2 regions of the Viridibacillus sp. d25.2 genome follow, and region 2 is predicted to be linked to the other one. Evidence: a T-box and tRNA genes for the amino acid it is inferred to sense, from the RefSeq annotation. Region 2 holds a T-box; the other holds one or more tRNA genes.

Region 1 (11,852 bases), 640 kb from region 2:
AGCCTCTAGCGAGGTAAAAGGTGCCCGTACCGCAAACCGACACAGGTAGTCGAGGAGAGAATCCTAAGGTGTGCGAGAGAACTCTCGTTAAGGAACTCGGCAAAATGACCCCGTAACTTCGGGAGAAGGGGTGCTCTAGTAGGGTGAAAGCCCGAGAGAGCCGCAGTGAATAGGCCCAGGCGACTGTTTAGCAAAAACACAGGTCTCTGCAAAACCGTAAGGTGACGTATAGGGGCTGACGCCTGCCCGGTGCTGGAAGGTTAAGAGGAGTGCTTAGCGCAAGCGAAGGTGCGAATTGAAGCCCCAGTAAACGGCGGCCGTAACTATAACGGTCCTAAGGTAGCGAAATTCCTTGTCGGGTAAGTTCCGACCCGCACGAAAGGCGTAACGATCTGGGCACTGTCTCAACGAGAGACTCGGTGAAATTATAGTACCTGTGAAGATGCAGGTTACCCGCGACAGGACGGAAAGACCCCGTGGAGCTTTACTGTAGCCTGATATTGAATTTTGATACAGCTTGTACAGGATAGGTAGGAGCCAGAGATTCCGGAGCGCTAGCTTCGGAGGAGGCGTTGGTGGGATACTACCCTAGCTGTATTGAACTTCTAACCCATGCCCCTTAGCGGGGTAGGAGACAGTGTCAGGCGGGCAGTTTGACTGGGGCGGTCGCCTCCTAAAGAGTAACGGAGGCGCCCAAAGGTTCCCTCAGAATGGTTGGAAATCATTCGTAGAGTGTAAAGGCATAAGGGAGCTTGACTGCGAGACCTACAAGTCGAGCAGGGTCGAAAGACGGGCTTAGTGATCCGGTGGTTCCGCATGGAAGGGCCATCGCTCAACGGATAAAAGCTACCCCGGGGATAACAGGCTTATCTCCCCCAAGAGTCCACATCGACGGGGAGGTTTGGCACCTCGATGTCGGCTCATCGCATCCTGGGGCTGTAGTCGGTCCCAAGGGTTGGGCTGTTCGCCCATTAAAGCGGTACGCGAGCTGGGTTCAGAACGTCGTGAGACAGTTCGGTCCCTATCCGTCGTGGGCGTAGGAAATTTGAGAGGAGCTGTCCTTAGTACGAGAGGACCGGGATGGACACACCGCTGGTGTACCAGTTGTTCTGCCAAGGGCATCGCTGGGTAGCTATGTGTGGACGGGATAAGTGCTGAAAGCATCTAAGCATGAAGCCCCCCTCAAGATGAGATTTCCCATTACGCAAGTAAGTAAGATCCCTCAAAGACGATGAGGTAGATAGGTTCGAGGTGGAAGTGTGGCGACATACGGAGCTGACGAATACTAATAGATCGAGGACTTAACCAAATTTACTTAACAAACTTCAATGTAATTTATCCAGTTTTGAGAGAACAAGAAAAAAACTTTTCTAAAATAGCAAAAAAACACTTGCTAATCTTTAAAAAAGATGATATAATAATTCTTGTCCTTAAGAAAATAGTCTAGTGACGATGGCAAAGAGGTCACACCCGTTCCCATGCCGAACACGGAAGTTAAGCTCTTTAGCGCCGATGGTAGTTGGGGGTTTCCCCCTGTGAGAGTAGGACGTTGCTAGGCGGACAATATGGAGGATTAGCTCAGCTGGGAGAGCACCTGCCTTACAAGCAGGGGGTCGGCGGTTCGATCCCGTCATCCTCCACCATTTTTAATAAATCATGCCGGTGTAGCTCAGTTGGTAGAGCAACTGACTTGTAATCAGTAGGTCGAGGGTTCGACTCCTTTCGCCGGCACCATTCATTTCATATGAGCCATTAGCTCAGTTGGTAGAGCATCTGACTTTTAATCAGAGGGTCGTAGGTTCGAATCCTACATGGCTCACCATTTTTCAAGAAAATTATATGCGGGTGTGGCGGAACTGGCAGACGCACTAGACTTAGGATCTAGCGCCGCAAGGCGTGGGGGTTCGACTCCCTTCACCCGCACCATAATATTTAAGTTTATCAGCATATTGCGGAAGTAGTTCAGTGGTAGAACACCACCTTGCCAAGGTGGGGGTCGCGAGTTCGAACCTCGTCTTCCGCTCCAAAATATGCCGGGGTGGCGGAACTGGCAGACGCACAGGACTTAAAATCCTGCGGTAGGTGACTACCGTACCGGTTCGATTCCGGTCCTCGGCACCATCTTTTAACATAATGCACGTGATATAAATGCGCCCGTAGCTCAATTGGATAGAGCGTCTGACTACGGATCAGAAGGTTGTGGATTCGACTTCTGCCGGGCGCGCCATTAACGGGAAGTAGCTCAGCTTGGTAGAGCACTTGGTTTGGGACCAAGGGGTCGCAGGTTCGAATCCTGTCTTCCCGACCATTAATACTTTAACCCTATGGGGCCTTAGCTCAGCTGGGAGAGCGCCTGCCTTGCACGCAGGAGGTCAGCGGTTCGATCCCGCTAGGCTCCACCAATTTATTATTACAATCAATAAATTAAATATCATCATGGCGGCGTAGCTCAGCTGGCTAGAGCGTACGGTTCATACCCGTGAGGTCGGGGGTTCGATCCCCTCTGCCGCCATACTAACCAAACTAAAGGACCTTTAGCTCAGTTGGTTAGAGCAGACGGCTCATAACCGTCCGGTCGCAGGTTCGAGTCCTGCAAGGTCCACCATCTACACAACATCATATTTTTTTGGAGGAATACCCAAGTCTGGCTGAAGGGATCGGTCTTGAAAACCGACAGGCGGGTCATACCGCGCGGGGGTTCGAATCCCTCTTCCTCCTCCATTTTTAAAAATTAATTTCATAATATCATTATCGCGGGGTGGAGCAGTTCGGTAGCTCGTCGGGCTCATAACCCGAAGGTCACAGGTTCAAATCCTGTCCCCGCAACCAAATGGTCCGGTAGTTCAGTTGGTTAGAATGCCTGCCTGTCACGCAGGAGGTCGCGGGTTCGAGTCCCGTCCGGACCGCCATTTTTTAAAAAAATATTTCATTAATCATCATGGGTCAGTAGCTCAGTTGGTAGAGCATTAGATTGAAGCTCTAAGTGTCGGCGGTTCGATTCCGTCCTGACCCACCATGATGCGGGTGTAGTTTAGTGGTAAAACCACAGCCTTCCAAGCTGTTGTCGAGAGTTCGATTCTCTTCACCCGCTCCAATTTTATGGGCCTATAGCTCAGCTGGTTAGAGCGCACGCCTGATAAGCGTGAGGTCGATGGTTCGAGTCCATTTAGGCCCACCATTAAAATTATTCCGAAGTAGCTCAGTGGTAGAGCATCCGGCTGTTAACCGGACGGTCGTAGGTTCGAGTCCTACCTTCGGAGCCATATATGGGGAAGTACTCAAGTGGCTGAAGAGGCGCCCCTGCTAAGGGTGTAGGTCGCGTAAGCGGCGCGAGGGTTCAAATCCCTCCTTCTCCGCCATATAGGCCCCTTGGTCAAGCGGTTAAGACACCGCCCTTTCACGGCGGTAACACGGGTTCGAATCCCGTAGGGGTCATACTTTGAAAAACCTTTAGAATCATATTTGATTCTAAAGGTTTTTTTGTGTTTAGAAGTAAGATTAATAGGCGTTAGTTATATATTATTTAACATCTTTCAGCAGAAGTCTCCCACCTCTATAGGTGGTGAGATGAATGCGGATTTAAGCTGCTTTTCAGCGGGTGTCCAAACACCCGCTGAAAGAAGTTAAAGCCTCCGGCGGATGTCATGGAATCGGAAAGGAGTTCTTTGTGCAAGCACAGCCGATTCCGGACGCAATTATGCCGAGGCATAATTGATTGAGCAATTTAAGAATGAAATAATGCAATTGTTGTAAACTACGAAAAAGAAAATAGCAGTAAATTTACAATTGGATAAAATGAAAAATTTCATAAATATATGAAGAGAAAATCTAAGTAATCGCTGTTTGCTGATACTTAGATTTTTTTATTTAGTAACTGTTGACCTTAACGTTACGTCAAACTATATAGTAAAGATATGGGGGGAATTGAGATGGAAATGACGATTCAAAAACTTGCTCAGCTTTCTGGAGTGAGTACTAGAACTTTGCGTTATTATGATGATATTGGATTGTTAAAGCCTGCTCGTATAAATTCTTCAGGCTATCGTATATATGGTCAAGAAGAGATTGATTTGTTACAGCAGATTTTATTTTATCGTGAATTAGGTTTTAAATTAGAAGTAATAAAAGAGATGGTAACTGCCAAGGACTTTGACTATAAGAACGCTTTAATGGAGCATTACAAAGCATTAATGGAGAAGCGCCAACAATTGGATGTCATGATTACAACAGTAACTAAAACGATCAGTGCAATGAATGGAGGAATTCAAATGTCAAATGAAGAAAAATTTGAAGGTTTAAAGGAAAAGATGATTATAGATAATGAAAAACAATATGGCCAAGAGATACGGCGAAATTATGGAGATACTACAGTTGATGCTTCAAATAAAAAAGTGAAGCATATGACGGAACAGCAATATGAAGAAGTGCAAGCATTAGAGCAAGAAGTGATGAATTTACTAAAACAAGCAATGCAAACTGGTCGACCTGATAGTAATGTAGCTCAGCGTGCTGCCGAGACACATAAGCGATGGTTAATGTATTATTGGCCAAAGTATAGTAAAGAGGCACATGCAGGACTTGCAGAAATGTATATAGCAGATGAACGATTTACGAGCTATTATGACAAAGAGCAAACAGGAACAGCGCAACTCTTAAGAGATGCTATATTAATATATACTCAAAATGAATAATTAGGGTGCTGCAAAAAGCAGCACTCTTTTTTTATGTTTGATTTAAAAAATATAGGAAATAATAATAAATAGGTTATATCAATGGAGGAATTAAATGACAAACACAAAATATGAAAGTTTAAAAAATCAAATGGTAGATGAATTATATGTGTTGCAGGGAAGAAAATATACACATGAGCTTCCAGAATCAACGGAGTTATCCAATTATGATAATCATCCTGCAGACCAAGCAACAGAATTAACAGATCAAGTAACTGAAATGGCAATAGAAGACCATAACGATGAACAAATTGAAAAGCTTCAAGCAGCGTTACAGTCAATAGAAGATGGCTCTTATGGGAAATGTACTGTATGTGGAGAAAATATTCCACACGGTCGATTAGAAGTTATGCCTACAGCTCTAACATGTGTAGATCATGCACCAGAAAATAAGGTGCCGAAAGATAGACCCGTTGAAGAAGAGGTACTGAACGCTTCTACGGAACAGCCTGTTAATGAATCAAGAGCAATCGTTGATTATGAAGACAGCTTCCAAGAAGTAGAGTCTTATGGTTCCTCAGATTCACCAGCTGATCAAATTGAATAAAGTTATGATGGAACTGTAGTGATACAGTTCTTTTTTTTGTACTTAGGGATTTGACAGAAATATGGATATCAGAAAAATTTCGGAGCAGTTTATTAATATTATATATACATAATTGGTAATATAAAATGTAAAATGGAAATAAATAGTTTTTTATAGTGAATAAAGTAAATACAGAAAGAAGGCAGTTTCATCATTTGATTAACAACAAAGGGGTGTTGATATAGGGATGTGGAAAAAATATTCTCTATTACTTAGCGGTATTGGCGTTTCATTCTTCGGTAATTGGATTTATTTAATCGCCTTGAATGTATTAGTGCTTGATATGACGAACTCAGCTGCAGCAGTCGCAGGTATTTATATTGTGGGGCCTGTTGCAAAATTACTGACTAATTTCTTTGCAGGCTCCATTATTGATAGGCAGAATAAGAGAAGATTAATGATACTTTCAGATGTGATACGTGGCTTACTTGTATTACTTGTTCCTTTTATGGGATCAATATGGACTGTCTATGCCATATTGTTTATAGCGAATATGGCAAGTTCGTTTTTTGGGCCAAGTTCGACCTTTTATATTACTAAATTTGTAGAGGAAAAAGATCGTCGACGATTTAATTCAATCATGAGTATGTTGAATTCAGGTTCTTTTTTAATAGGGCCAGCTCTTGCAGGAATACTAATTGCAACAGTTGGTACGACCATATGTGTTGTGATTAATGCAATTACATTCTTCTTGTGTGCGGTTTGTATTTATCTATTACCAAATGTCGAAATTGAAACTACAATAAAGCGAGAACCAATTACGTTGAAAATGATAATGGCGGATTGGCAAGTGGTTAAGCTATATATAAAACAAGATCATTATTTTATAAAAATATATTTATTATTTCAGGTTGCCTTAATGATTGCTTTTTCTCTAGATTCACAGGAGGTAACGTTTATTAAACAGAACTTGGGATTATCTAATAAAATGTACGGAATGATTGTCAGTATTACAGGAATAGGCTCAATTATTGGAGCATCTGTATCAGCAATGCTAGTGAAAAAAATATCATTACAAACCTACTTTGCAATAGGAATGTTAATGACAACAGTTGGTTATTTATTATTTTATAGTTCTATAGGATTTTGGTCTGCAACTGCAGCGTTTATCTTTTTAGGATTCTTTATGTCATTCGCCAACTCAGGGTATGATACGTTCTATCAAAAAAATGTGCCAACAGAAATTATGGGGCGGTTCGGTAGTGTAACGGCGATGTTCTTAAGTATTTTACAAATTTCATTTACTTTTATCATTGGTGCTCTAGCTGAATGGTTCTCTTTACAAATAGTGACGATAGGATTTTCTGCAATTGCAGTCCTATTGTCGTTAATATTGTGTACTCAAGTATTTCAAAAGCCTAATCAGAGATATTATGCTGAAACATCGTAACCATGTATAATATGTGCAGTAAGAAAGCTAATGGGGGACCGAGAGATGAATATTATCGATTTACATTGTGATGTGCTGTGGAAATTATCTATTGCTGAAGAACCAATTAATTTTAGCAATGCACCACAATTACAAGCAAATTTAGAACGCTTAAAAAAAGGAAAAGTAAAAGTACAGTTTTTTGCGATTTTCGTTGACGAGGATGTACCTCAAAGTAGAAAGTATTTAGAGGCACTCCGCCAAATAGAATTATTTCAAACGCAAGTTCTTGCACCTAATCCTGAGATGGTACATATTACAGATTGGCGTCAAATAGAGACGCTTCGAGAAGGTGAAATTGGAGCGGTTTTAACTTTAGAAGGTTGTGATACCATCGGAGCGGATCTGTTCAAATTACAAGCGATATTGGACGCTGGCGTGAAACTAGTTGGACTCACTTGGAATAATGAGAATGCAGTTGCTTATGGTGCACAAAATGACCCTAATTTAGGTTTGAAAAATTTTGCAAAAGAGGTAGTTGCATTATTAAATGAGCGTGATATTCTTATAGATGTTTCACATTTAAATATGCAAGGATTTTGGGATTTGCTACCGATAGCTAAGCATATTATCGCTAGTCATTCGAATGCACGTGCATTATGTGATCATCCCCGAAATTTAACAGATGAGCAAGCTAAGGCTCTTATAGAACATGGTGGTCATATCCATTTAGTTTATTATCCTGGATTTATTGAAAATCATGATAAATCAGTAGCAATGGATGCATTTGTTCAACATTTCGTTCATTTAGCAAATGTTGTAGGTGTAGAGAATTTAGGGCTGGGCTCTGATTTTGATGGTATTTACTATTCTGTAGAGAATTTAAGCAATGCTTCACAGACTCAAAATTTAATAAAGAAGTTGCAAGAACATTTTACTGAAGATGAAGTGAAAGGTATAGCGAGTAAGAACTTTTTATCTTACGTAAAAAGTATACAAAAGTAAGCATAAAGAAACGTCATGAAGTTATCATGACGTTTTTTTACTATAGAAAACTGTTTACAAAATATTATTTAATTCTTTTCTATTTTCACTAGACCCTGTTTATTTTCACCATAAATAATAAGTTCATAGCGGTCTTTTTTTATCTGTACTTTAGTTGAACTTAAGGCGAAAAATTTCTCGAAAGTTTCTTTTAAATAAGTGACATTTTCAGCTAGATCCTCAGAGTTGTCTAACCCCGTATTTAAAGAAATGTAAGTTTTTCCATCCTTCACTCTATAGCCTACGCCTTCTAGTTTGTAATCACTTTTTCCAATAAGATTATCAAAAATAGTGCTTATAATTGGACTCCATCTCGATTCTTGTAATCTTTTTAATTCGTTATACAGGTTAAATTCAACTTTTTTAAACTCAAATTTTTCCTTCATTAACGCTTTTTCTACAGCTTGCTTAATAGCCTTTTTTCTCTTCTCAGTATTAGGTAAATCTATACTGATTACATCATTATTATATCCAAAGCCCGACGTATCATAACCGAATTTTTTCATGGTTTTTGAAATGACAGGGGATATGATCATCATTTTTTTAGTGATTTCTTTAGACGCCTCATCGGGATGGAATTTTCTGGATTGCTCAATTTTGATTTTATAATTATCAATGTGTCGTTTCGCAAGAATCTTTTCTATTTGTTTTGTGACGTTTAGTTTTTCTTTATTAAATCCTTCTTTAGTTGAATTAAGAGAAACAATTATCGTATAAGGATTCGTCATGTATCCTGCACTGTCAACTGAATAACCGAGTTTACCTAGGGTTTCAAAAATTTCCGTTGTCAAGCTAGTGCCATTCAAATCCAATTGAATAGGAGCTAATTTTTTTATACCATTAGCCATTGCAGGGGAAATAGTGGGACTACTTACTAAAAAGCAAAAGAAGGCAATTGCAAGGCTCGCGGTGATAAGTGGCTTTTTCAAAAGTTTTCGTTTTAATTTAATAAATCCTGTCTTTAGTGGCTTATTATCAAAGTGTTTCCCCATAGTGATAACCCCTTTTCTTCTAGTGTTTTAACTCTCGTATTCATGTCGATTTCAAAATTCATCATACAAGCATGTTAGTGTATATATACAATATATGTTAATAGATAAACCGGCATGACACAAGCTATATTGACGTTTATATTTTTGTAGTACTGGAATTTTAGTAAATTGGTGGCGAAAGTGCGTAAAAATTGCGATAGAACATTGCAAATGAAGTGCCGAATCGGCGAGAAAGATGTATGATAGTATAGGATATTTAAGTATGTACGAGTGGATTCCAGTAATTGGTGGAATCCGTTGACGGAGGGAATTTTCATGAATCGGAAGTTGTCAGCAACAACCGGCGACCGAATTGAAACGGATCAATCGATATTACATTTTCATACAGAAACAATAGAAGTAAGTCGATTGTCAGCGCTCGCTTTTTTTGAAGCAGGTGAGCAATCATTTGCTGGACAACGATTTTTTTGGCAAAATCGTGAAAAAACATTTACGCTTGTAGGTCTGGGACATGCTCATACCATTACAAGCAATGCAAAAGAACACAGATTTGATGACGTGGAACAACAATGGAAAAAGTTAACGCAAAATGTGGTTAATGATGATCATAATTTACAACCAATTTTGTTTGGTGGCTTTACATTTGATACGGAAAATAAAGTATCGGGTGAATGGACAGGCTTCCCAGAAGCTTTTTTTGCTGTGGCAACATACCAGCTTGTGATGCGAAATGATCAAGCTTATGTGAGCATTCATTTAATTACAGAGGAAGAAAATACTGTGGACGCGCTTGCAGCTTTACGTAAAGAGCGTGATGAGCTAATTCATACAGCGCAGGTAAAAGCATTAAAAACATATGCGAAGCCACAAATTAAGAGTAGCTATGAGCCATATAAAGAAGAATATTTGGCATCTATTAGTAAGGTTACTTCTTTAATTCGCCTAAAAGAAGCTGATAAAGTTGTCATAGCACGCTCACTTGCACTGCAATTTGAGGAGCAAGTATCATCTCCAAATGTATTGTCACAAGTTATTATGGAGCAGCCTGAGAGTTATTTATTTGGCTTAGAGGAGCAAGGGAAATTATTTTTCGGAGCATCTCCTGAGCGCTTAGTAAAGGTTTCGGATATGTATGCGTATTCTTCATGTGTCGCAGGTTCTGTGAAGCGTGGGAAAACGGTGGAAGAAGATGAATTGCTTGGACAAGGCTTATTAAATGATGCAAAGAATCGCTCGGAGCATCAATATGTTGTAGATATGATTCTACAAACATTTAAAGAAAATTGTGCAAGTTATGAAATACCTCATGCACCTGAGTTGTTGAAAATTAGAGATATACAGCATTTGTTTACACCAGTTGAAGGGCCTATGAAAAAAGAGGCTACTATTTTACAGTTGGTTAAAACGTTGCACCCAACACCAGCTCTAGGAGGCGTACCTCGTATGAAGGCGATGGAAGTCATTCGTGAATATGAACCGATGAATCGTGGTCTGTATGCAGCTCCAATTGGATGGCTAGATGCTCAGGGTAACGGGGAATTTGCTGTAGCAATCCGTTCGGCTCTTTTAGCTAAAGACCAAGCATTTTTATATGCTGGTGGTGGCATTGTGGCTGATTCAAAGCCAAGCAGTGAGTATGATGAGACTTTAGTGAAATTCCGTCCGATGTTACGAGCTTTAGGAGGACAATTACATGAGTGAGAAAGAGACTTTAACGAGCTATGTTTATAAGCTTGTGGCGTCTTTATATGAAGCGGGAGCACGAGATGTAGTTGTGAGTCCAGGCTCACGTTCGACGCCACTTGCTTATGCCTTTGCTTCTTCAAAGGAATTTAATTTATATCGTCAAGTAGATGAGCGTTCTGCAGCATTCTTGGCATTAGGTATTGCGAAGGCAAGTGTCCGGCCAGTTGTGCTAGTTTGTACATCAGGAACCGCGGCAGCGAATTACTTTCCTGCAATTGTAGAAGCAAGCTATGCGCGTGTACCTTTAATCATATTAACGGCTGACCGTCCCCATGAGTTACGTGAAGTTGGAGCACCACAAGCGATTGATCAAGTACATTTATACGGTTCACATGTGAAATGGTCTGTGGATTTTCCATTACCAGAAACATCAACAGGGACAATGTCATTTATCGAACGTCATATAGCACGTGCGATGTCGATTGCGACTACTGCACCTGCTGGACCAGTACAAATTAATGTACCGTTCCGCGAACCTTTACTGATTAATTTCCAAGAAACGTTACCAGTCGGGACTTTTGTGGAAAGCTATAGAGCTGAATTACGTCCTTCGAAAAAAGCATTTAACATGCTAGAAGAGGTAATTAATGAAACTAAAAAAGGATTGTTAATCATTGGTGAGATGAATCCAGGAGCGGACTTAGAAACTGTTTGGAATTTTATTCGTAAGGTGAAATGGCCTGTTCTTGTAGAGAGCTTATCTCATTTACGTTCGAATATTCCTGCTGATTGTATGGATTATATTATTGATCAGTATGATGCTATTTTGAAAAACGAAGCTTTTAAAGATTCGATGGCACCTGATACCGTGATTCGATTTGGTGCACAGCTAGTATCAAAACCGCTTTCTTTATTTTTAACAAAGGTCAAACCTGCAATATTTATTGTAGTAGATGAGGATCCGATGTTCCGTGATTCTTTAGCAATTGCAACACATCATGTGCATGCTAGTATCAGTGACTGGTTAGAAGATGTCGTTGTTGAACCTACAATTGATGCTACTTATAGAGAGAAATGGATTACTGCAAATGACATTGCAACAAAATATATTGAGCTTTATTTGGAAGCTGAATCTGACGAGGGTGCGATGGCAGCAACACTATTTACTAATTTACCTGAATCGAGCGATTTATTTGCTAGTAGTAGTATGCCGATCCGAGATGTAGATACATTTTTCAATAAAACGGAGAAAGATGTGAAAGTTTTTGCGAATCGCGGTGCGAATGGTATTGACGGTGTAGTATCTACTGCTTTTGGTGTGCAACTTGCTAGACAGCGTGAAACGTATTTATTGATAGGCGATTTAGCATTTTTGCATGATGTGAATGGTTTAATCACGACACGATATCAAGAGTGTAATATGACAATCGTTGTGATGAATAATG
Region 2 (11,852 bases):
ATAATTTGCTGTTCTGGAATATCCTCAGAGGTATAAATATGTTCAAAACCAAGTGCGGGATATAGCTTATTACGATTCCAATACGATATATCATCTGCATGAAATGTCGCTGTACCATAACCTTTAGAACTTAGCATTTGTGGCAAGGATGCAACTTCAGTATCTTTTAACAAGTTAACAGTAGGATCCATTCCTTCAGGATAAAGTCCTGTATGCATAACCCATTCTGCATCTGAAGTGTTACCTGCACCGATTTGTTGGTAAACATTATTGAAATATGCACTATCTTTTAATAATTTATTAAGATTAGGTGTGATTTCTTGTCCATTAATATTACGATTAATAACAAAGTTTTGTAATGATTCTACTTGAATTACAAAGACGTTGCGGTTTCTGGCAACTCCAAATGTATTGTGTTTGTTAAATGGTACATAATCATTGCCTTTTAGTTTTTCAAGATCGGCATCGCTTAGCTTTTCTTTAGTAGCGAGTGCGATACCAAAGCTCCGTGCATAGAGTTGAACAACCTGCGATTGCAAGTAACCGTTTTCTTTGGCGAAATAAGATACGTCAATAAGTGGTTGTCTAAATGCAAGTGCTGTCGTTATGACACAAATACATGTGAGGGTAAGTAGCCCTTTTCTAGCTCCATTATAGTGTAGTGACTGTTTGTCTTTTGTAAAATAGCGAATCAAAGGAAGTACTAGAATAATGTCCAAGAAAAATAGATAGTCATAAGGGGTTCCAAGTAAGGCAACGGTTCCTCCGACTGAATGAGATTGGTAAATTTGCTTGACATCATAATATGAAGGTAATGTTGAAAAATACCGAGTGTAGTACAGTATGACGATAAATAATGTAGATAAAATAGCGTTAAAAATCCATATAGCAAGCCATGTGCGCTTTTTAAATAACACGACGACAAGTGTCAGTGCCAAAGCCCACATTGGATACTCTATTAACACAATTTGTGTTATAGAGCGGTTGTGGAAAATCACCGTACGAAATGCGATTATTTTCACAAGTAATACGATGAGAATGAGAGTATATGGATGTAGTAAATATTTCCTGGCTACATGAGCCCAATTGTTTTTCATTACACCATCACCTTTATGTAAAGTTCTACTAATTAACGTAACAACACCCAACTGGAAAATCAACCAATGTCTCTGAAATTACTTAATTTTTTTAGGATTATTGTATTATTATATTTTTTATTGTAATTGTTAGATTTCATTTCCAGTATAAGATATCGTATACTTAATGATAAAATGGGCCTTTTAGGCGATAAGGAAGTGAATTTTTGTGACGAAAAAATTATGGTTTCAAGCAGGCGTGGGTTTATTACTCGCTTTATTAATAGTTAAGTATTTTTTAGAAATTCAACATTTGTTTTATCCAGTGATTATTATTGCGAGCGCAATTTTCACACCGCTTTTACTTGGCGGAATTTTATATTACATAACAGAACCTATTCAGCGTTTTTTAGAAAAGCGTAAACTTCCGCGTTGGGCGAGTATTTTAACTATTATCCTCGCTTTAATAGCAGCTATTGGTGGTTTTGCCTTAATGATTGCCCCCTCTGTGTCAGAGCAAACGAATAATTTAGTAAAGAGTGCACCAAATCTTGCGCATGAAATTATGAACATGGCAAACTATATTCAAGATAATAGTAGAAGCTTACCTCCACAAGTAAATGAAGCGATTGATAGGGTTGCAAACTCTATACAAAAGTATGCAATGTTGACAAGCGTATTTTTAGTGCAATTAATACAAACAATTGTTTCGTGGACATTTATCTTAATATTAGTGCCATTCTTCTTTATCTTCATGTTGAAGGATCACGAAAAATTTGCACCATCAATTTATAAAATGTTTTCTGGGAATCGTCGTGAATGGATTAAGAAAACATTGGGAGATATAGATGATGTACTTCGTTCGTATATTCAAGGACAGTTGCTAATCAGTTTGTTATTAGCAACTATGATGTATATCGGCTATTTAATTATTGGATTAGATTACGCGTTGTTATTAGTCGTTTTTGCATTTTTTATGAATGTTATTCCATTCATTGGGCCATGGATTGCTTTTGTACCAGCGCTAATAATTGGCTTTTTACAAGATCCAAAGCTAGCCATTTGGGTGTGCGTAGTCACATTAGTCGCACAACAAATTGATAGTAATTTAATTACTCCAAATGTTATGGGGAAATCACTAGATATACATCCACTCACTGTAATTACAATTATTTTAGCCGCAGGTAACATAGCTGGATTCCTAGGCATTTTATTAGGTGTACCAGCTTATGCTGTTGGGAAAGTTATTGTGAAAAATATTTATGAACATAGAAAAGCGATCCGTTCAGCCGCCACGAAAAATGTTTAGGTGATCGCAATGGATAGTGAACTATTAAGGATATTTAATAGAAACCATGAACATATCGGTGAGGCAACTAGAGCGGAGGTTCATGCAAAAGGTTTATGGCATGAGACTTTCCATTGCTGGCTTGTTAGTAAGATAGAAGGACAGTTTTATCTTTATTTTCAACTCAGAAGTGCTTGTAAGAAAGATTATGCAAGTCAGTTTGATATTACAGCGGCTGGGCATTTACTAGCGAGTGAGCGAGCTGAGGATGGTATTCGTGAATTACAGGAAGAGCTTGGTCTCCCACTTACGGTTAATGATATGAAAAAGCTCGGAGTATTTGAAACAAGTATCCAACAGCCACCGATGATTGATATGGAATTTGCACATGTGTACTATGCGTTTAGTGATACAGACTTTGATGGATTCCAATTGCAAGAGGAAGAAGTTGCTGGCATCGTTCGAGCAGAGCTTAGAACAGTGCATGATTTTTACTCGGGTAGGAGTAGTACCTTATATGTCGAAGGTTTTGAAGTAAATGAAGAGGGAGAGAAAGTACCTCTTGTGAAAAATGCTACACACGCTGATTTTGTTGAGCATAATGCATCTTATATGGATCATGTATTGGCTAAATTAAGTGAGGCTCTATAAGAAAAGCACGTTGCGTTTGCAACGTGCTTTTTTGTTCTTTTTTAAGTTAAGCGGTTATTGCATGGGTGACTAGGGCCAACAGGATGTTGGTCATGCAACCGTTGCGACAGGACGTCGCGAACTTAGGTTGTATACCTTAACCAGCATATCCAGCTTCAGCGGCCAGCCCCTCGAGGTCACTTCAGTCTCTCGGTCAAAAGCTGAAGTGATGCTTTTGATTCGAGCCTTCCAGTGCTTGTCGGGGCTGAACGGGCCGCTTCAGCATTTAGAATTATCCAGCTTCAGGCGCTAGCTGCTTGGGTCGTTTCAGTCGGGCGCTCAAAGTCTAAGAGCGACTTTGGCTTCCGCCTTCCAACGACCTCGCAGCTATACGAGCGCCTTCAGCATTTAGTATGCCTTTGCCCATACGACCATTTTTTCTGCTGGTTTGTCGCAACAGATACATGTTTCTGAGATCTGTTGTTGTTCGAATGGTATACAACGTGAAGTTGCACTTGTTTCTTCTTTTATTTTATCTTCACAAGCTTGATTACCACACCACATAGCTTTGATGAATCCTTGTTTTTCTTCAAGTTGAATTTTGAATGCATCAAATGTCTGAACGGTAAATGTATTTTCTTTACGATGATTTAGAGCTTTATTGTATAAATCATTTTGAATTTCTTCTAGTAATGATGGTAATTTTGATTCTAGTTCATCAAGTGGCACGATAATTTTTTCTCCGGAGTCACGACGAGCTAAAACCACTTGATTATTTTCAATGTCTTTTGGCCCTACTTCTAGACGTAACGGTATACCTTTCATTTCGTACTCATTGAATTTCCAACCAGGTTTTTTATCACTGGCATCAATTCCAATTCGCGCCACTTTACCAAGACGTTCTTTTAAATCATAAGCAAAGTCTAGTACGCCTTCTTTATGTTGAGCAATTGGTACAATCATTACTTGTGTTGGCGCAATACGTGGAGGAACAACTAGACCACGATTATCGCCATGAACCATAATAAGTGCACCAATAATACGTGTCGTGAAACCCCAAGATGTCTGATGAACAAATTGTTGTTTTCCTTCTTTATCAAGATATTTAATATCAAATGCACGTGCAAAACCATCTCCAAAATTATGAGATGTTCCAGATTGTAGTGCTTTCCCGTCATGCATTAGTGTTTCGATTGTGTAAGTTGATTCAGCACCTGCAAATTTTTCTTTCTCTGTTTTTTGACCTTTTAATACAGGAATTGCTAAGTACTCTTCACAAATTTGAGCGTACACATTTAACATACGTAATGTTTCTTCTTGGGCTTCTTCTTGAGTAGCGTGAGCAGTGTGGCCCTCTTGCCATAAAAATTCAAGTGTACGTAAGAATGGGCGTGTCGTTTTTTCCCAACGTACGACATTAGCCCACTGATTATAAAGCTTTGGTAAGTCGCGATAAGAATGAATTATATTAGCGTAGTGTTCGCAAAATAGCGTCTCTGAAGTTGGACGTACAACTAAGCGCTCTTGTAATTTTTCATTTCCACCATGCGTAACCCATGCCACTTCGGGTGCGAATCCCTCAACGTGATCCTTCTCTTTTTGTAAAAGGGATTCAGGTATGAAAAGAGGCATATAGACATTTTCATGACCTGTTTCTTTTAGTTTTGCATCTAGCTCATTTTTGATATTGTCCCATAATGCATAGCCATATGGACGGATAATCATAGAACCACGAACGCTTGAATAATCGATTAAATCAGCTTTTGTCACAACGTCTGTATACCATTGTGCAAAATCTTCATCCATTGCTGTTACATCTTTTACAAATTGTTTTGCCATAATAAACACCTCTTCCTAAAAATAAAAAGCTCCGCCTTAAATAAGGGACCCATTACGGCGGTACCACCCTTATTTAAAGCGAAGCTCTACTCTCAAACATGTTAACGACTGTCGCCGCATCATTTTTCAATGATGAACTCAAAGGTAGGTTCAAGAAGCTGTAAATAAGGATCTTCCAGCAATCAATCCTCTCTCTTTAAAAACAGACCATTCTCTACTAATCCTTGTCTTTGTTTCAATTATTGTTGTTTGTGATTATAATATTGTCCGAATAGTATGTCAATGATTTATAATAATATTCAAAAGAGTGGGGGATTGTTAATGAAGAAAATTTATATTATTCGCCATTGTAAGGCTATGGGTCAAGAAGTAGAGGCGACGTTAACGGTTGAGGGTATTGAACAGGCTAAAAAGTTAGCAGAGAGATTACAGCAATACGATATAAAAAGAATTATTTCTAGTTCATTTACAAGAGCAATCCAAACAATAGAACCATTTTCCAAGAAAGTGCAAATAGAAATTGAACAGGATGAAAGATTAACTGAACGCATATTAAGTACACAAAATTTTGATGATTGGATTGAAAAGTTGGAACAAACCTTTCTTGATGAAAACTTGAAATACATAGGTGGAGAGTCAAGCAAAGAAGCAGTCACACGAATTGAACAATTGATTGAAGAACTATTCGAGTCATCTATTGAGGATTCCGCAATTATTTCACATGGCAATATTTTATCCTTACTCATCACAAAATACAATCCGGATTTTGGCTTCACAGGTTGGAAAGCTATGAGAAACCCCGATGTATTTTTATTAACTAAAGATGGACAAGATGTTGCTATAAAGCGAATTGATGAATAAAAAATGCTATACTAAAAGATGAATGCAAACGAAAAAGGAGTTAATTATGTTAACATTTGAACAAAAACAAGCGATCATCGAAAGTTTCCCTCAATTAACACGTAAAGAAATTTCGATGAAACGATTAAATTATCACTTTGATGGTAGCCAATATGAGAAAAAAATTGTAGTAGAAAAATTACATCCAAATGGTAATGGTTTTGTTTACGTAGGAGATTTACTACGCTATAAAGCAGATGACCGCGGTCTAGTAAATATTCGTGATTTCTCTGAGCAAGAGCTGCGTGAAATTATTGAAGATTCCCTTACGTATCTTTCTGAAGTTGATGAAGTAGTTCCTGAAGTAAGAATTGAACAAAGTTGGCGTAACCGTAATGACGACCAACTTCTATTAGTAGAAGAAGATCCTTTCTGGAATGTTTATCATGGCTTCAATTTAGAGGAAAGCTTCGGAACACAAGAAGATGCGGAAAACTATTTATATTCTGAAGGCTTTAAGCCGTCTAAAAAATGAGTTAACATAGCGTTTATTTGCGGTAACTGAACGATCACCAATGGACTTGATCCGTCTGAGCACATGATTGCACAATATATTCATGATGGTAATTGTTATATCGCGAGTATGTTGGGTGAGTATGTTGGGGTGGTCGTTTTGTTGCCTCATAAAAGAGAAACTATTGAAATAATGAACGTTGCTGCAGCAGAAAAGTGACAAGGATAAATCTTCGGTAAGTCGTTTGTCCAGTACGCTATTAGTGAATCGATAGCTAGTGGTCATCGTCAATTTTAATTGCAATTAGTAACCATAGCATCGGTCAACTGGCGCTGTATCAAAAATGTGGATACCGCTTGATCCAAATGAACATGATTATTTTACAAAGAATTATAAAGAATAAATTTTTGAAAATGGCATACAATGTCGAGATCGGATAGTTCTCGCAAAGGAATGCTAAAGGAAGTAGGGAAATTTATGTCTGGCAAAAAAACAGTTATTGCATTAATAAGTGTCGTGATAATTGTAGCTATATTGATTGTCCTTTCAATTCAATTTTTTTATAAGAATCATCCAACACAAGGTTCCAAAGCATATTCATTGACTCCTAGTACTGTTCAATCTATAATTATCTCGAATTCAAGATATTCATTATAGAACATAGATAGGGGGATTCTCCATGCAACATGTTTTTATTAAAGGTACTGATGATAGTAAGCCCACGTTGTTATTACTGCACGGTACTGGTGGTAATGAGCATGATTTAATTGCTTTAGCGAAAGAGATTGATCCAACTGCTTCACTTTTGGGTGTACGAGGAAATGTTGTAGAGAATGGAATGCCGCGTTTTTTTAGACGTTTAGCAGAAGGTGTTTTTGATATGGCCGATTTAGAGGTTCGAACAGAGGAATTGGCTGAGTTTATCGATAATGCAGCAACACAATATAGCTTTAATCGCGATAATGTAGTAGCAATCGGCTATTCAAATGGTGCAAACATTGCAGGTAGTTTGTTATTTCATAATGGGTCAATTGTGAAAGGTGCTATTTTGCATCATCCAATGGTTCCAAGAAGAGACATTAAAGTACCGGCATTGTCACAGCTTCCCGTTTGGATTGGTGCTGGAAAAAATGATTATATGTGCCCTCCTCAAGAATCAAAAGATTTAGAAGGGTTATTAACATCAGCTGGTGCAGAAGTAGAAGTATATTGGAGTGATTACGGTCATCAATTAACACACGATGAATTAAATGCAGCAAAAACTTGGTATGCTAATCACTTTTAAAGCAACCTGATTATTAACAGGTTGCTTCAGTATGTGCAGGAGCATAGCGACGAAGCAACTTGGCGTCCGCCGCAGCGGAAATCAACGGTCTTTTTAATATAAAATAGAACCGTAGTTGAACTCGAATTTCTTCGAGTTTGTCTAAAGTCTAAGGGGCTGTCTAATAAGTCCCTAAAATAAAAGTTCCAAAGAAAAACGTACTGTTTTTCTTTGGAACTTTTTTCGTTTTTCTCTGTTTTGGTGAAAATAGCTGGAGGATTCCAGCTATTTTCAGTAAATTGTGGGCCATTGCCACAATGCCGTACTCCGTTCTCACTTTTTCTAAACCTCGAAGTGAGAATCGACGAAACGACCGATTGCCCTTGATATGACCAAATACACTCTCTACCTCGATTTTCCGTCGAGCGTAAATTTGTGCGTTTGGTTCAGACCAAAGGCTAGTTTGTGCTTTTGCTTTGAGTTCTTCATAAACGGTATTGTAGTGAATCTGTCGATTCCCTTTAGATTTTGAACATTGTGCTTTCAATGGGCAATCTGTACAATCTTCACATTCATATATTTTGAAGTCTCGTGAAAAACCATATTTATCTGTACGTGTAGAATAACGTTTAAAAGGTACTTTTCGATTGTTAGGGCATATGTATGTATCATCTTGTTCGTTGTAAACCCAGTTACTTGCATGACGAATGTCTTTTTTATAACTTCGTTTTTGTTCACTTAAAAATGTGCCATAAGGAATCAATGCCTGAAATTCTTGGTCCATTGAATAGAGATAATTGCTTTCACTTCCATAACCGGCATCTGCTATGACGTTTTTTGGGAACGGAACGGATGATTTTTTCAATTCTTCCAAATGTGGAATAAAGCATCGTGTATCAGTTGGACGTTGATGCAGAGTATAAAAAAGAATGAATTGATTTTCTGTTGCCATTTGTATATTGTAACCCGGTTTTAATTGTCCATTTTGCATGTGATCTTCTTTCATCCGCATGAATGTGGCGTCGGTATCCGTTTTAGAATAGCTATTGCGCTCACCGAATAACTGTTGTTGGTATTCATACTTTTCAAGGCGTGGACGAAAATCTTCACGAATTTGCTTTTTGAGTTTCTTGGATTCGCTTAACTTTCTACGTTTTTCCTTTCGGGCTTCTGGTTCTGTTTCATCTTGGAATTCTTTGGTTTGCTTGCTGATTTGGCGTGTAAGAATCTCTTCTGCTTGTTCTAGCTTCTCTTTTGGCGTAATAGAGGACTGGTTGTCCTCACTCACGATAGAGCATTCATCCCCTTTTACGACAGATTGAATAAATTGATAAGTCTCATCAATTTTCTCTTTCAGTTTTTCTTCAAAACGAGTTGTTGCTTTTTTCCATACAAAAGAATACTTATTAGCGTTAGCTTCAATCTTTGTGCCATCTAAAAAGTAGTTTTCCATTGTTATATACTTTTGTTCGATAAGTTGATGAATCATTTTTTCAAATAATAGTTGAATTCGTTCAACCATAAACGATGTTCTGAAACGGTTAATTGTACGATAATCTGGTTTTTGCATCGCAGCTAGCCACATTGCTGGGAGATTTTCATTCAGTAATTTGGCGATTTCTCGGCAAGAATATACTTTTTGCGAATACGCATAGAGAAGGACTTTTACCATCATTTTAGGATGATATGCACTGCGACCACCACCTTTGTATGGTTCGAAGAAGTATTCATCGTCTATTCCTTCGATCATTTCATCCACTACTCGCGCAATATGATTAATTGGAATAAGGTCTTGAAGATCGAAGAGGCATATACTTTGTTGGTTATTATATGGAATGAATGTAGGGTTTTCATTTTGATTTCTAGAAACGAGAGTTTCTTCCCCAATTTCTAGTGGAAGCGTTGTTTGAGTCATGTTATAATTTTCGTTAGTAGTCTTTGGATTGCTCATAAAAAATCGCCCTTTCCGTAATTGTTTGTTTTGTCACTTACATTTTACAAGAAAAGGCGATTTTTTTGTATTTAAATTTAAAGAAATAGGGCTGCACTCAAAAGTCGGTTTTCACCGACTTTTGGGACAGCCCCTCTTTTTTATTTATGATTTTTCTTTTGGAACGGCATCCACCAGTTCCAGTCACCTAATAATTTCATAAGACTGGGTACAAGCATTAAACGTATAATCGTAGCATCTATAGCGATTGCTATGGCTATACCTACTCCAATTTGCTTCACGGGCATTACATCAGTGAAGGCAAAAGCTCCGGTAATAACAATCATAATTAATGCAGCAGATGTAATGATTTTACTTGTAGAGGTAAGTCCGTCAATCGTAGCGCGTGTATTACTCGCACCTTTTTCATACTCTTCTTGAATTCTTGAAATAAGGAATACTTCATAGTCCATACTTAAGCCGAATACAAGACAGAACGTGATAACAGGTATGATCAATACAATTGTCCCTTCCTCTATTCCAAAACTTCCATATTGGAAGATATAAACGAGAATCCCAAAAGCAGATGATAAACCAATTATATTCATTAAAATCGCTTTTATCGGAATTAATACAGAACGAAATGCAAGCATTAGAATAAAAAATGTTGAAACTATGATAATGGATAAGGCTACGATGATTTTATTTGAAATTTCATCAAAAATTTCTTGATTAAATTTAGCTTCTCCACCAAGTTTAAAGTTTATATTTAAATCTTTATCCGACCACTTCCGTACCCAATCTTGTGCTTTTGTAGAAGCTCCTTTAGCATCCAGTGTAATTGGGATAAATAACTGTTTGTCATGTATAAATGTTTCTTGCAATGGTTTTAGTTGTTCACTAGCAGAGGGGTTTTTCATGCTTTGTTGCCAAACATCAACGTGATTGATTTTGGATTCCGTAAAAATGGTCTTCACATCGAGTACTAAAGCATCCTTCTGTAATGCTTGTTGCAACTCTAAGAGCTCATTTAAACCGGCTTTAGAACCCCAGCCATCTTCACGTTCTGCTAATAGATAAACTGTGGAATTTTTGCCTAAATCAAACTCTTTTTGTAGCTTCTCAAAAGAAGTACGTGCATCATATGAAGTTGGTAAAGCATCCATTTGTGGAATAGTTAGTTTCATATCCTTCACTGGGACAATGCCTATTCCTAAGATTATCAAGGAAATAATGGCAACTATTACTGGGCGTTTCATGACCATTGTAGCAAAACTGTGCCAACGTGATACGCTGTTCGGTTTCACCCGAATAATGGTCCATTTATTTAAGCGATCACCCAATAGCAATATGCTTGCAGGTAACAACGTTAATGAAGCAACGACAGCTAGGAAAACCGCGATTGAGCCACCAAGTGCGATGTTATGGAAGATTTCCACTTGAATAACAATCATTGCCCCGAGACCAATCATGACACAGAATGCAGAAAAGATAATTGATCGACCCGCTGTTTGAATCGTTTTTTGTACAGCTTGTCCAATTGTTGATTGCAATCTTTCTTCACGATAGCGATTGATAAATAGCAATGCGAAATCTATACTGAGTGCTAGTCCGAGCATAGGAATAATATTCATGATGAAAATGGATAAATCGAATTGTCCACTCAACATAGATAGTATGCCAAATGCGGATACGACAGTAATAATGCCAATTACAATTGGTAGAATGGAAGCGACAACACTACCGAATGCTAGTAATAACACAATTACAGCAATAGGTAATCCGATTGCTTCTGCATTAGCTAAATCCTTTTGACTGGCTGTGTTAAGATCCGATGAAATTACCGATCCACCTGTAATAGTAACTCCTTTTTTACCGTTTATATTGTCTCTTATTTTCGTTACGACAACTGACATATCCTTTACGGTATTATCAAAATTTAAAATGGCATAGGAGATATTTTTTTTATGAAGATCAGCGACGTTTAAAGGAGATTGAATGGAATCGATTTCTTCTACCTCTTCGATTTTCTGTAAGGTCGCTTTAATATCTTTGTCTTTGACTTTATCAAATACGACAAATATAGTTTCAGCAGGCAAACCAAATTCTTTTGTCAGTTCGTCCATTACCTCTTGATGGTCCCCGTTAACCTTAAATCCATCCCCTTGCAATTGTCCGGGTAATTGAATAGCAAAGTATGCGAAAATGATGAATAATGCACACCAAACTGTAGCGATTAATTTATAATATTTTGTTATAAACCGAGATAAGCTTTGCAAATTTATGTGTACCACCTTTCTCAAACAACTCTCTATTTATTAGTGTAAAACATTTTGTCGTATTTTGTCGTTAATCAATCAAAAGTTTTTCTGCACAAAAAAAGATTCCCATCCAATAACGAATGGAAACCTTTTAAGGTAGGTATTAGAAAAATAAGTTGAGAACAAAAAAGATAGCTGCTCCCATTATTG

The links. A T-box is a leader RNA that pairs with one kind of tRNA and senses whether it is charged. The one in region 2 lies ahead of proS (proline--tRNA ligase), so its partner is inferred to be a tRNA-Pro.
Region 1: it has a tRNA-Pro gene. The T-box ahead of proS (proline--tRNA ligase) is inferred to sense a tRNA for this amino acid. The anticodon was not compared.

Annotation. Positions count from the first base shown of each region.
Region 1 covers NZ_CM196652.1:1,090,062-1,101,913, forward strand. The annotation lists rRNA gene ACZLO7_RS05340 (23S ribosomal RNA) at 1-1,309, shown strand, start outside; rRNA gene rrf (5S ribosomal RNA) at 1,443-1,558, shown strand; tRNA gene ACZLO7_RS05350 (tRNA-Val) at 1,568-1,643, shown strand; tRNA gene ACZLO7_RS05355 (tRNA-Thr) at 1,659-1,734, shown strand; tRNA gene ACZLO7_RS05360 (tRNA-Lys) at 1,747-1,822, shown strand; tRNA gene ACZLO7_RS05365 (tRNA-Leu) at 1,842-1,926, shown strand; tRNA gene ACZLO7_RS05370 (tRNA-Gly) at 1,952-2,026, shown strand; tRNA gene ACZLO7_RS05375 (tRNA-Leu) at 2,033-2,121, shown strand; tRNA gene ACZLO7_RS05380 (tRNA-Arg) at 2,151-2,227, shown strand; tRNA gene ACZLO7_RS05385 (tRNA-Pro) at 2,232-2,308, shown strand; tRNA gene ACZLO7_RS05390 (tRNA-Ala) at 2,327-2,402, shown strand; tRNA gene ACZLO7_RS05395 (tRNA-Met) at 2,439-2,512, shown strand; tRNA gene ACZLO7_RS05400 (tRNA-Ile) at 2,529-2,605, shown strand; tRNA gene ACZLO7_RS05405 (tRNA-Ser) at 2,629-2,721, shown strand; tRNA gene ACZLO7_RS05410 (tRNA-Met) at 2,753-2,829, shown strand; tRNA gene ACZLO7_RS05415 (tRNA-Asp) at 2,833-2,909, shown strand; tRNA gene ACZLO7_RS05420 (tRNA-Phe) at 2,941-3,016, shown strand; tRNA gene ACZLO7_RS05425 (tRNA-Gly) at 3,021-3,094, shown strand; tRNA gene ACZLO7_RS05430 (tRNA-Ile) at 3,102-3,178, shown strand; tRNA gene ACZLO7_RS05435 (tRNA-Asn) at 3,189-3,263, shown strand; tRNA gene ACZLO7_RS05440 (tRNA-Ser) at 3,269-3,359, shown strand; tRNA gene ACZLO7_RS05445 (tRNA-Glu) at 3,364-3,435, shown strand; gene ACZLO7_RS05450 (MerR family transcriptional regulator) at 3,930-4,691, shown strand; gene ACZLO7_RS05455 (TraR/DksA C4-type zinc finger protein) at 4,786-5,277, shown strand; gene ACZLO7_RS05460 (MFS transporter) at 5,504-6,706, shown strand; gene ACZLO7_RS05465 (dipeptidase) at 6,752-7,690, shown strand; gene ACZLO7_RS05470 (hypothetical protein) at 7,759-8,658, opposite strand; gene ACZLO7_RS05475 (isochorismate synthase) at 9,037-10,422, shown strand; gene menD (2-succinyl-5-enolpyruvyl-6-hydroxy-3-cyclohexene-1-carboxylic-acid synthase) at 10,415-11,852, shown strand, end outside.
Region 2 covers NZ_CM196652.1:446,454-458,305, forward strand. The annotation lists gene ACZLO7_RS02290 (LTA synthase family protein) at 1-1,097, opposite strand, end outside; gene ACZLO7_RS02295 (AI-2E family transporter) at 1,306-2,385, shown strand; gene ACZLO7_RS02300 (NUDIX hydrolase) at 2,395-3,015, shown strand; gene proS (proline--tRNA ligase) at 3,403-4,833, opposite strand; T-box leader at 4,874-5,073, opposite strand; gene ACZLO7_RS02310 (histidine phosphatase family protein) at 5,155-5,694, shown strand; gene ACZLO7_RS02315 (hypothetical protein) at 5,741-6,208, shown strand; gene ACZLO7_RS02320 (alpha/beta hydrolase) at 6,867-7,472, shown strand; gene ACZLO7_RS02325 (IS1182 family transposase) at 7,633-9,402, opposite strand; gene ACZLO7_RS02330 (MMPL family transporter) at 9,543-11,660, opposite strand; gene ACZLO7_RS02335 (inorganic phosphate transporter) at 11,806-11,852, opposite strand, start outside.